Regions from separate parts of the Clostridium omnivorum genome, predicted to be linked through region 1. Evidence: a T-box and tRNA genes for the amino acid it is inferred to sense, from the RefSeq annotation. Region 1 holds a T-box; the other regions hold tRNA genes.

Region 1 (2,206 bases):
ATCTAAAAATATACTTATAAAATCTTTGTCTAAGCTTTTAGAACTCTGCAGTACCAGTAGTTCTTGGGAATGGTATTACATCTCTTATATTTGTCATTCCAGTGATATACATAATAATTCTCTCAAATCCAAGACCGAAACCAGCATGCTTAGTTTCTCCATATTTTCTTAATTCAAGATACCACCAGTAATCCTCTTTCTTTAGACCAAGTTCAGCCATTCTTGCTTCTAAAACTTCAAGTCTTTCTTCTCTCTGGCTTCCACCGATTATTTCACCAACACCAGGAACAAGAAGATCCATTGCAGCAACCGTTTTGTTGTCGTCATTAATTCTCATATAAAAAGCCTTAATTTCCTTTGGATAATCAGTTACAAATACTGGTTTATTAAAATGTTTTTCTGTAATATATCTTTCATGTTCAGTTTGAAGATCAATACCCCATTTTACTGGATATTCGAAGTTTTCACCTGACTTTTCAAGAATTTCTACTGCTTCTGTGTAGGTTACTCTTCCAAAATCTGAACTTACTACATTATTTAATCTATCAAATAATGTGGTATCTATAAATTTGTTGAAGAATTCCATTTCCTCTGGAGCATTTTCCATAACATAGTTAATAACATACTTAACCATATCCTCAGCTAGCTCCATATCATCTAGCAAATCAGCAAAAGCTATTTCTGGCTCTATCATCCAGAACTCAGCAGCATGTCTTGCAGTATTTGAATTTTCAGCTCTAAATGTTGGCCCAAATGTATAAATATCCCTAAAAGCTAAAGCATAGCATTCACCATTTAATTGTCCGCTTACAGTTAAGCTTGTTTCTTTACCAAAAAAGTCTTCCTTGAAGTCTACTTTTCCATTCTCGTCCTTTGGTGGGTTGTTAAGGTCATAGGTTGTAACTCTAAACATTTCTCCTGCACCTTCAGCATCACTACCAGTTATAAGTGGAGTGTGTACATATACGAATCCTCTCTCTTGAAAGAACTTGTGAATAGCATAAGCTGCTAATGAACGCACTCTAAATACCGCTGAAAAAGTATTTCCTCTTGGTCTTAGGTGAGCTATAGTTCTCAAATATTCAAAAGAGTGTCTCTTCTTTTGAAGAGGATAGTCTGCATCTGACTTACCTTCTATTACAACCTTTTTAGCCTTAAGTTCAAAAGGCTGTTTTGCTTCTGGTGTAAGTGCGAATTCTCCTTCAATACTTAGAGATGAACTTATAGCTAGTTTTGAAATATCCTTATAGTTTTCAAGCTCTGACTCGAAAACAACTTGAAGGTTTTTAAAAAAGGTACCGTCATTTAATTCTATAAAACCAAATGCATTAGATGCTCTTATAGTCCTAACCCATCCCTTAACTAATACAGTTTTACCTGCAAATTTTTCACTTTCCCTATACAATTGTTTTACAGTAACTTTTTCCATATATATTCCTCCTTTAAAATAATAATCGTCAAAAATAATGTTATAAAAGTATTTTTTGCAAATAAAAAAACCTTTAATCCCACTAACAAGGGACGAAAGGTTTATATTCCGCGGTACCACCCTACTTGCCATAAAAAATGACCAGCTTCAAAAAGTACAATATTATACTCTCCAACATTTAACGTTTTGGATACGTCTAAGCCTACTTTAAAATAATTTCGGTTAGAAACTCCGAGATGTTCTTCACTATAGCCTTTGTATCGGACTTTCACCAACGCCGACTCTCTGCAACTCAGTACTATACTTACTCTTCTCTTCAAGGTTTTTAATTATATAATTTGATATATATTATAATATTCGCCAGATTGTATGTCAATATCATCTGAACAGTTTTTTTATTATTTACCTCATTTTAACTTATTATTAACTGATTTCATAATTTTTATTCTTCTTTTTCACTTTATACATATACCTAAAAGTTATATAATAGAATTAAATAGAATAGCTTAATAATTCCACTGAGGGGGTTTTTCTATGCTAAATGGCCAAAGAATAAGAGAAATCAGACTTGAAAAAGGATTAACTTGCTCTGATGTAGCTAATTTATCTAGAAGCTGCTCTATCCAAATATCCAAATCTTATCTAGAAGAATTGGAACGAGGGTCGAAATTGAACCCATCCTTTAATGTAGTGGAAACCATCGCTAATATTCTAAGTGTTAACTTAGATGAATTAAGAACAAATTAAATTAAAAGTCCACAGAAAAAAGATTTCTGT
Region 2 (2,206 bases), 3.5 Mb from region 1:
ACCGCAAACCGACACAGGTAGGTGAGGAGAGAATCCTAAGACCAGCGGAAGAATTGTTGTTAAGGAACTCGGCAAATTGACCCCGTAACTTCGGGAGAAGGGGTGCCTACGCAAGTAGGTCGCAGAGAATAGGCCCAAGCAACTGTTTAGCAAAAACACAGGTCTCTGCTAAAGCGAAAGCTGATGTATAGGGGCTGACGCCTGCCCGGTGCTGGAAGGTTAAGGGGACTAGTTAGCGCAAGCGAAGCTATGAACTTAAGCCCCAGTAAACGGCGGCCGTAACTATAACGGTCCTAAGGTAGCGAAATTCCTTGTCAGGTAAGTTCTGACCCGCACGAATGGCGTAATGACTTGGGCACTGTCTCAACAACAAATCCGGCGAAATTGTATTGCGAGTGAAGATGCTCGCTACCCGCGATTGGACGGAAAGACCCCGTAGAGCTTTACTGTAGCTTAGCATTGAATTTCGGTATTGTCTGTACAGGATAGGTGGGAGACTGAGAAGTAGGGGCGTCAGCTCCTATGGAGTCACCCTTGGGATACCACCCTGACAGTACTGAAGTTCTAACCACAGTCCATGAAACTGGTCGTGGGACATTGTTAGGTGGGCAGTTTGACTGGGGCGGTCGCCTCCTAAAATGTAACGGAGGCGTCCAAAGGTTCCCTCAGAGCAGTTGGAAATTGCTCGTAGAGTGCAAAGGCAGAAGGGAGCCTGACTGCGACACCCACAAGTGGAGCAGGGACGAAAGTCGGGCTTAGTGATCCGGTGGTACCTCGTGGGAGGGCCATCGCTCAACGGATAAAAGCTACCTCGGGGATAACAGGCTGATCTCCCCCAAGAGTCCACATCGACGGGGAGGTTTGGCACCTCGATGTCGGCTCGTCGCATCCTGGGGCTGAAGTAGGTCCCAAGGGTTGGGCTGTTCGCCCATTAAAGCGGCACGCGAGCTGGGTTCAGAACGTCGTGAGACAGTTCGGTCCCTATCCGTCGCGGGCGTAGGAAATTTGAGAGGAGCTGTCCTTAGTACGAGAGGACCGGGATGGACTGACCTCTGGTGTACCAGTTGTTCCGCCAGGAGCACGGCTGGGTAGCTATGTCGGGACGGGATAAACGCTGAAAGCATCTAAGCGTGAAGCCCACCTCAAGATAAGATTTCCCATAGCGTAAGCTAGTAAGACCCCTTGAAGAACACAAGGTTGATAGGTCAGGGGTGTAAGCGCAGTAATGTGTTTAGCTGACTGATACTAATAGGTCGAGGGCTTGACCAAATATTCTTAATCTGTTCAGTCTTGAGAGAATAATATTCTTTCAAAGGAAACTCGCTCAACAGAGTTGAGGAGTACTGATTTGTTACCAAAATCGAAGATTTTGACAAATCATGCATACATATTCCGTGGTAGCTCAATGGCGGAGCATTCGGCTGTTAACCGAAGGGTTGGAGGTTCGAGTCCTCTCCACGGAGCCAGTTCTTTTTTTGTGGATTAACTCTAATGATACTTTGTATTGTTAGAGTTTTTTTATATTATAAAGCCGAAAAGTTTTGAATTTTGTTAAAAAAACTCAAGTATAGTAGTTTGTTTGGGACATTTATGGTATTATATATTAGATTGGATTAATTGAAAAAGTATAGCCTTATTGAGAAATACACTCATTTTGTATAGTACAATATATAATATAGGAGGATAAATATGTTTTTTGATAAGAGTAAGAAACAGAATGTTTTAGAGACAGAAAGAACAATACATGAAAAAACTATAGTAAAAAATGCTAAGGACTTAAAAGTAGTTAATAGGCAAAAATATCAAAATTTAATATCTTTAAGATTGTTTAATGAAGCAGAAGAAGTATTGGATATGACTAAAATGCTTCTAAAATCTGTTGAAGATATAAATATTGAAATGGAAAAGCATGGGGAACATGTAAATAAAACAGTTCAGGTATCTTCTGAAGTAGGTGCTTTTTCTGAGGAAGTAAGTGCAAGTGTAGAAGAAACTATGAATGAGATTGAAGATACATTAGAAAAAGCAAAACTTGGACAAATTGCAGTTAATAATGTAATAAGTAGTATAGATGTAGTTCAAAATACAGTTGAAAGCATGAAGAATGTAATATTGGAATTAGAGGAAAAGTCTAATAAAATTAAAGGTATAGTTGATACAATAAAAGGTATAGCAAAAACTACACACCTACTTTCTCTAAATGCAA
Region 3 (2,206 bases), 1.2 Mb from region 1:
ATGTATAGGGGCTGACGCCTGCCCGGTGCTGGAAGGTTAAGGGGACTAGTTAGCGCAAGCGAAGCTATGAACTTAAGCCCCAGTAAACGGCGGCCGTAACTATAACGGTCCTAAGGTAGCGAAATTCCTTGTCAGGTAAGTTCTGACCCGCACGAATGGCGTAATGACTTGGGCACTGTCTCAACAACAAATCCGGCGAAATTGTATTGCGAGTGAAGATGCTCGCTACCCGCGATTGGACGGAAAGACCCCGTAGAGCTTTACTGTAGCTTAGCATTGAATTTCGGTATTGTCTGTACAGGATAGGTGGGAGACTGAGAAGTAGGGGCGTCAGCTCCTATGGAGTCACCCTTGGGATACCACCCTGACAGTACTGAAGTTCTAACCACAGTCCATGAAACTGGTCGTGGGACATTGTTAGGTGGGCAGTTTGACTGGGGCGGTCGCCTCCTAAAATGTAACGGAGGCGTCCAAAGGTTCCCTCAGAGCAGTTGGAAATTGCTCGTAGAGTGCAAAGGCAGAAGGGAGCCTGACTGCGACACCCACAAGTGGAGCAGGGACGAAAGTCGGGCTTAGTGATCCGGTGGTACCTCGTGGGAGGGCCATCGCTCAACGGATAAAAGCTACCTCGGGGATAACAGGCTGATCTCCCCCAAGAGTCCACATCGACGGGGAGGTTTGGCACCTCGATGTCGGCTCGTCGCATCCTGGGGCTGAAGTAGGTCCCAAGGGTTGGGCTGTTCGCCCATTAAAGCGGCACGCGAGCTGGGTTCAGAACGTCGTGAGACAGTTCGGTCCCTATCCGTCGCGGGCGTAGGAAATTTGAGAGGAGCTGTCCTTAGTACGAGAGGACCGGGATGGACTGACCTCTGGTGTACCAGTTGTTCCGCCAGGAGCACGGCTGGGTAGCTATGTCGGGACGGGATAAACGCTGAAAGCATCTAAGCGTGAAGCCCACCTCAAGATAAGATTTCCCATAGCGTAAGCTAGTAAGACCCCTTGAAGAACACAAGGTTGATAGGTCAGGGGTGTAAGCGCAGTAATGTGTTTAGCTGACTGATACTAATAGGTCGAGGGCTTGACCAAATATTCTTAATCTGTTCAGTCTTGAGAGAATAACATTCTTTCAATAAGTTTTCCGTGGTAGCTCAATGGCGGAGCATTCGGCTGTTAACCGAAGGGTTGGAGGTTCGAGTCCTCTCCACGGAGCCAGTTATCTGGTGGTAATGGCAAGAAGGTAACACCCGTTCCCATTCCGAACACGAAGGTTAAGCTTCTTAGCGCCGATGGTACTGCAGGGGAGGCCCTGTGGAAGAGTAGGACGCTGCCAGGTTAAATAGAAACACTAAGCATAAAAGCTTGGTGTTTTTTTCTTATTTCTGCCTCCCCTTGGTACGACGGGGTAACAGAACCAAGTCAGCTGCCGCTGACTATTTACCCGTAAAAGTGCATTTAGCACTTTTACCTGCAGGGGAGGCCCTGTGGAAGAGGCAAAATGTCTAAATGACCTTTTGCGGGCAGTAGTTAACGTGAGTTAACAGTTTTTACTGCCCAGTGCTGCGTAAGCAGGACGCTGCCAGGTTAATAGAAACACTAAGCATAAAAGCTTAGTGTTTTTTTCTTATTTCTGCCTCCCCTTGGTACGACGGGGTAACAGAACCAAGCCAGCTGCCACTGGCTAAGTTACCCGTGAAAGTGCATCCAGCACTTTCACCTGTTGGAATTGTTAACAGGTTAATAGACATATTAAGAACAAATGATTAGTCTTTTGTGGATAAATAGAATATTATATATGAAAAAAACTTCAAACTAAGTAGGTTTGAAGTTTTTATTTCTATAGATTAAATAATTAAATATGGGAAAGAATAGTTGTATAGGTAAGTAATAGTTAATAAAGTAAAGAAATTAAGCATATAAATGAAAATAAGTCTGCTTATAAGAATATTTCAATATATTTGAATAGAAACAAGAATTGCTAGTAAAAACGTATTTATATATAATATAAAATAAATGTCAAATTATTTTGAATATTTAGTCATGTATTTAAAAGGAAAAATAGTAAATGAATAGAATATAAATAAATATAAATATAGACTCTTCAAAATTATTTAGAAAGGCGGGAAATGTTTATGAAAGAGTACAAAACCAGAAATCTGAGAAATGTAGGTATAGTAGGTCACAGTGGTGCAGGAAAGACTACATTAAC
Region 4 (2,206 bases), 1.2 Mb from region 1:
GGATTAAAGGATCCTGATTTAAGATACAGACAAAGAGAAGTTGATCTTGTTATGAATGAAGACGTAAAGCAAACCTTCATTAAGAGAACTAAAATTATAAGATATATAAGAGAATTCTTAGATAATAGAGGATATTTAGAAGTAGAAACTCCTATTCTTTCACCAATAGCAGGTGGAGCAGCTGCAAGACCATTTACTACTCACCACAATGCTTTAGATATTGATATGTTCTTAAGAATAGCTACAGAATTATATCTAAAGAGATGTATAGTTGGTGGTCTTGAAAAGGTATATGACATGGGGAAGAACTTCAGAAATGAAGGAATAGATATAAGACATAATCCTGAATTTACAATGATTGAGTTATATGAGGCATATGCAGATTATAATGATATGATGGAAATTATGGAAAACTTAGTGGCATATGTTGCTGAAAAGGTTAACGGAAGCACTAAGGTTATATATCAAGGAACAGAAATTGACCTTACTCCACCTTGGAGAAGACTAACTATGGTAGATGCAGTAAAGGAATATGCAGGTATAGATTTTACACAAATTAAAACAGATGAAGAAGCACAAACTATAGCTAGAGAAAAGCATCTTGAGTTTAAAAAAGAAATAAAGGACTGTACAAAAGCAGACATTCTTAATGCACTATTTGAAGAATATGCAGAGGATAAGCTAATACAACCTACATTCTTATGTGACTACCCAGTAGAAATCTCTCCTTTAACTAAGAAGAAGAGAGGAAATGCTGAGTTTACAGAAAGATTTGAAGGATTCATCTATGGAAGAGAAGTATGTAATGCTTACTCTGAATTAAATGATCCAATAGTTCAAAGGGATAGATTTATGCAGCAAGCTAAGGAAAGAGAGCTTGGTGATGATGAAGCTTATGTAATTGATGAGGAATTTATGAATGCTCTTGAAATTGGTATGCCTCCTACAGGCGGACTAGGAATAGGTATAGATAGAATAATAATGTTCTTAACTGATGCCTTTTCAATAAGAGATGTTCTTCTTTTCCCAACAATGAAGCCACAACAATAGTTTTTAAAGTGAGGAGAATATCTCCTCACTTTTTATTTTAATTATTAAGTATGAAAAAATTAAAATGTGGAATTCTATTAGCTATAGTGGAAGAAACATATAAGTTTTTTATAAAAAACTATTGCAAAAATATGAAGTTATGCTATAATATTCATTGTGATAAACATTCCGTGGTAGCTCAATGGCGGAGCATTCGGCTGTTAACCGAAGGGTTGGAGGTTCGAGTCCTCTCCACGGAGCCATTTTATTTTTTGAAGTAAACAGAAACATTGATTTTGTACATATTATATATGTGTATAGAATCAATGTTTTTTCATATAATATATCAATGAATATATTGACATAAATCTAAGTTTTGGTAAAATATAAATATAAATTTATAGGTCACAATGAGAAAGAGGAGTAATAGCAGAAATTTTCTAGAGAGGCTGTGGATGGTGAAAACAGCTAAAGGACTGTTATGAACGGCGCTTTTGAGTGAATAATTATGAAAGTAGGGCTAATGCCAAAAAGGGTGGAACCGCGGAGATTATTTTTTCGTCCCTTATGGTATAGGTCTTTTTTTTATACCTAAATTTTTATGTTAATTTTGGTAATAATATAACTATTAATATAGGAGGGATATCAATGGCTGTAGAAAAGACTATGGATAAAATTGTTGCGCTAGCAAAAAGCAGAGGGTATGTATTCCCTGGCTCAGAGATATATGGAGGACTTGCCAATGCGTGGGATTATGGTCCATTAGGGGTTGAATTTAAAAATAATGTTAAAAAGGCTTGGTGGAGAAAATTTGTTCAAGAAAGTCCATATAACGTTGGTGTTGACTGCGCTATTCTTATGAATAGTGATGTATGGGTTGCTTCAGGACACGTTGGAGGTTTTTCTGATCCTCTAATGGATTGTAAGGAATGTAAGGCTAGATTTAGAGCAGATAAACTTGTGGAAGATCATATGACAGAAAATGGAGCTGAAGTAGCTAGTGCAGATGGTTGGAGCAATGAAGAACTAAAGAAATATATAGAAGAACATAATATAGTTTGTCCTAAGTGTGGAAAAAAAGATTTTACAGATATAAGAAAGTTTAATTTAATGTTTAAAACTTATATGGGAATAACTGAAGACTCAAAGTCTGAAGTTTACCTAAGACCAGAAACTG

What was found. The T-box of region 1 lies ahead of asnS (asparagine--tRNA ligase). A T-box ahead of a tRNA ligase gene usually reads a tRNA of that ligase, here a tRNA-Asn.
Region 2: it has a tRNA-Asn gene. The T-box ahead of asnS (asparagine--tRNA ligase) is inferred to sense a tRNA for this amino acid. The anticodon was not compared.
Region 3: it has a tRNA-Asn gene. The T-box ahead of asnS (asparagine--tRNA ligase) is inferred to sense a tRNA for this amino acid. The anticodon was not compared.
Region 4: it has a tRNA-Asn gene. The T-box ahead of asnS (asparagine--tRNA ligase) is inferred to sense a tRNA for this amino acid. The anticodon was not compared.

Annotation. Positions count from the first base shown of each region.
Region 1 covers NZ_BRXR01000001.1:297,026-299,231, forward strand. The annotation lists gene asnS (asparagine--tRNA ligase) at 38-1,429, opposite strand; T-box leader at 1,515-1,758, opposite strand; gene bsdE14_RS01375 (helix-turn-helix domain-containing protein) at 1,964-2,176, shown strand.
Region 2 covers NZ_BRXR01000001.1:3,808,416-3,810,621, forward strand. The annotation lists rRNA gene bsdE14_RS17985 (23S ribosomal RNA) at 1-1,269, shown strand, start outside; tRNA gene bsdE14_RS17990 (tRNA-Asn) at 1,392-1,466, shown strand; gene bsdE14_RS17995 (ABC transporter substrate-binding protein) at 1,690-2,206, shown strand, end outside.
Region 3 covers NZ_BRXR01000001.1:1,486,380-1,488,585, reverse strand. The annotation lists rRNA gene bsdE14_RS06830 (23S ribosomal RNA) at 1-1,086, shown strand, start outside; tRNA gene bsdE14_RS06825 (tRNA-Asn) at 1,138-1,212, shown strand; rRNA gene rrf (5S ribosomal RNA) at 1,217-1,333, shown strand; gene fusA (elongation factor G) at 2,130-2,206, shown strand, end outside.
Region 4 covers NZ_BRXR01000001.1:1,502,154-1,504,359, reverse strand. The annotation lists gene lysS (lysine--tRNA ligase) at 1-1,050, shown strand, start outside; tRNA gene bsdE14_RS06905 (tRNA-Asn) at 1,218-1,292, shown strand; T-box leader at 1,431-1,598, shown strand; gene bsdE14_RS06900 (glycine--tRNA ligase) at 1,678-2,206, shown strand, end outside.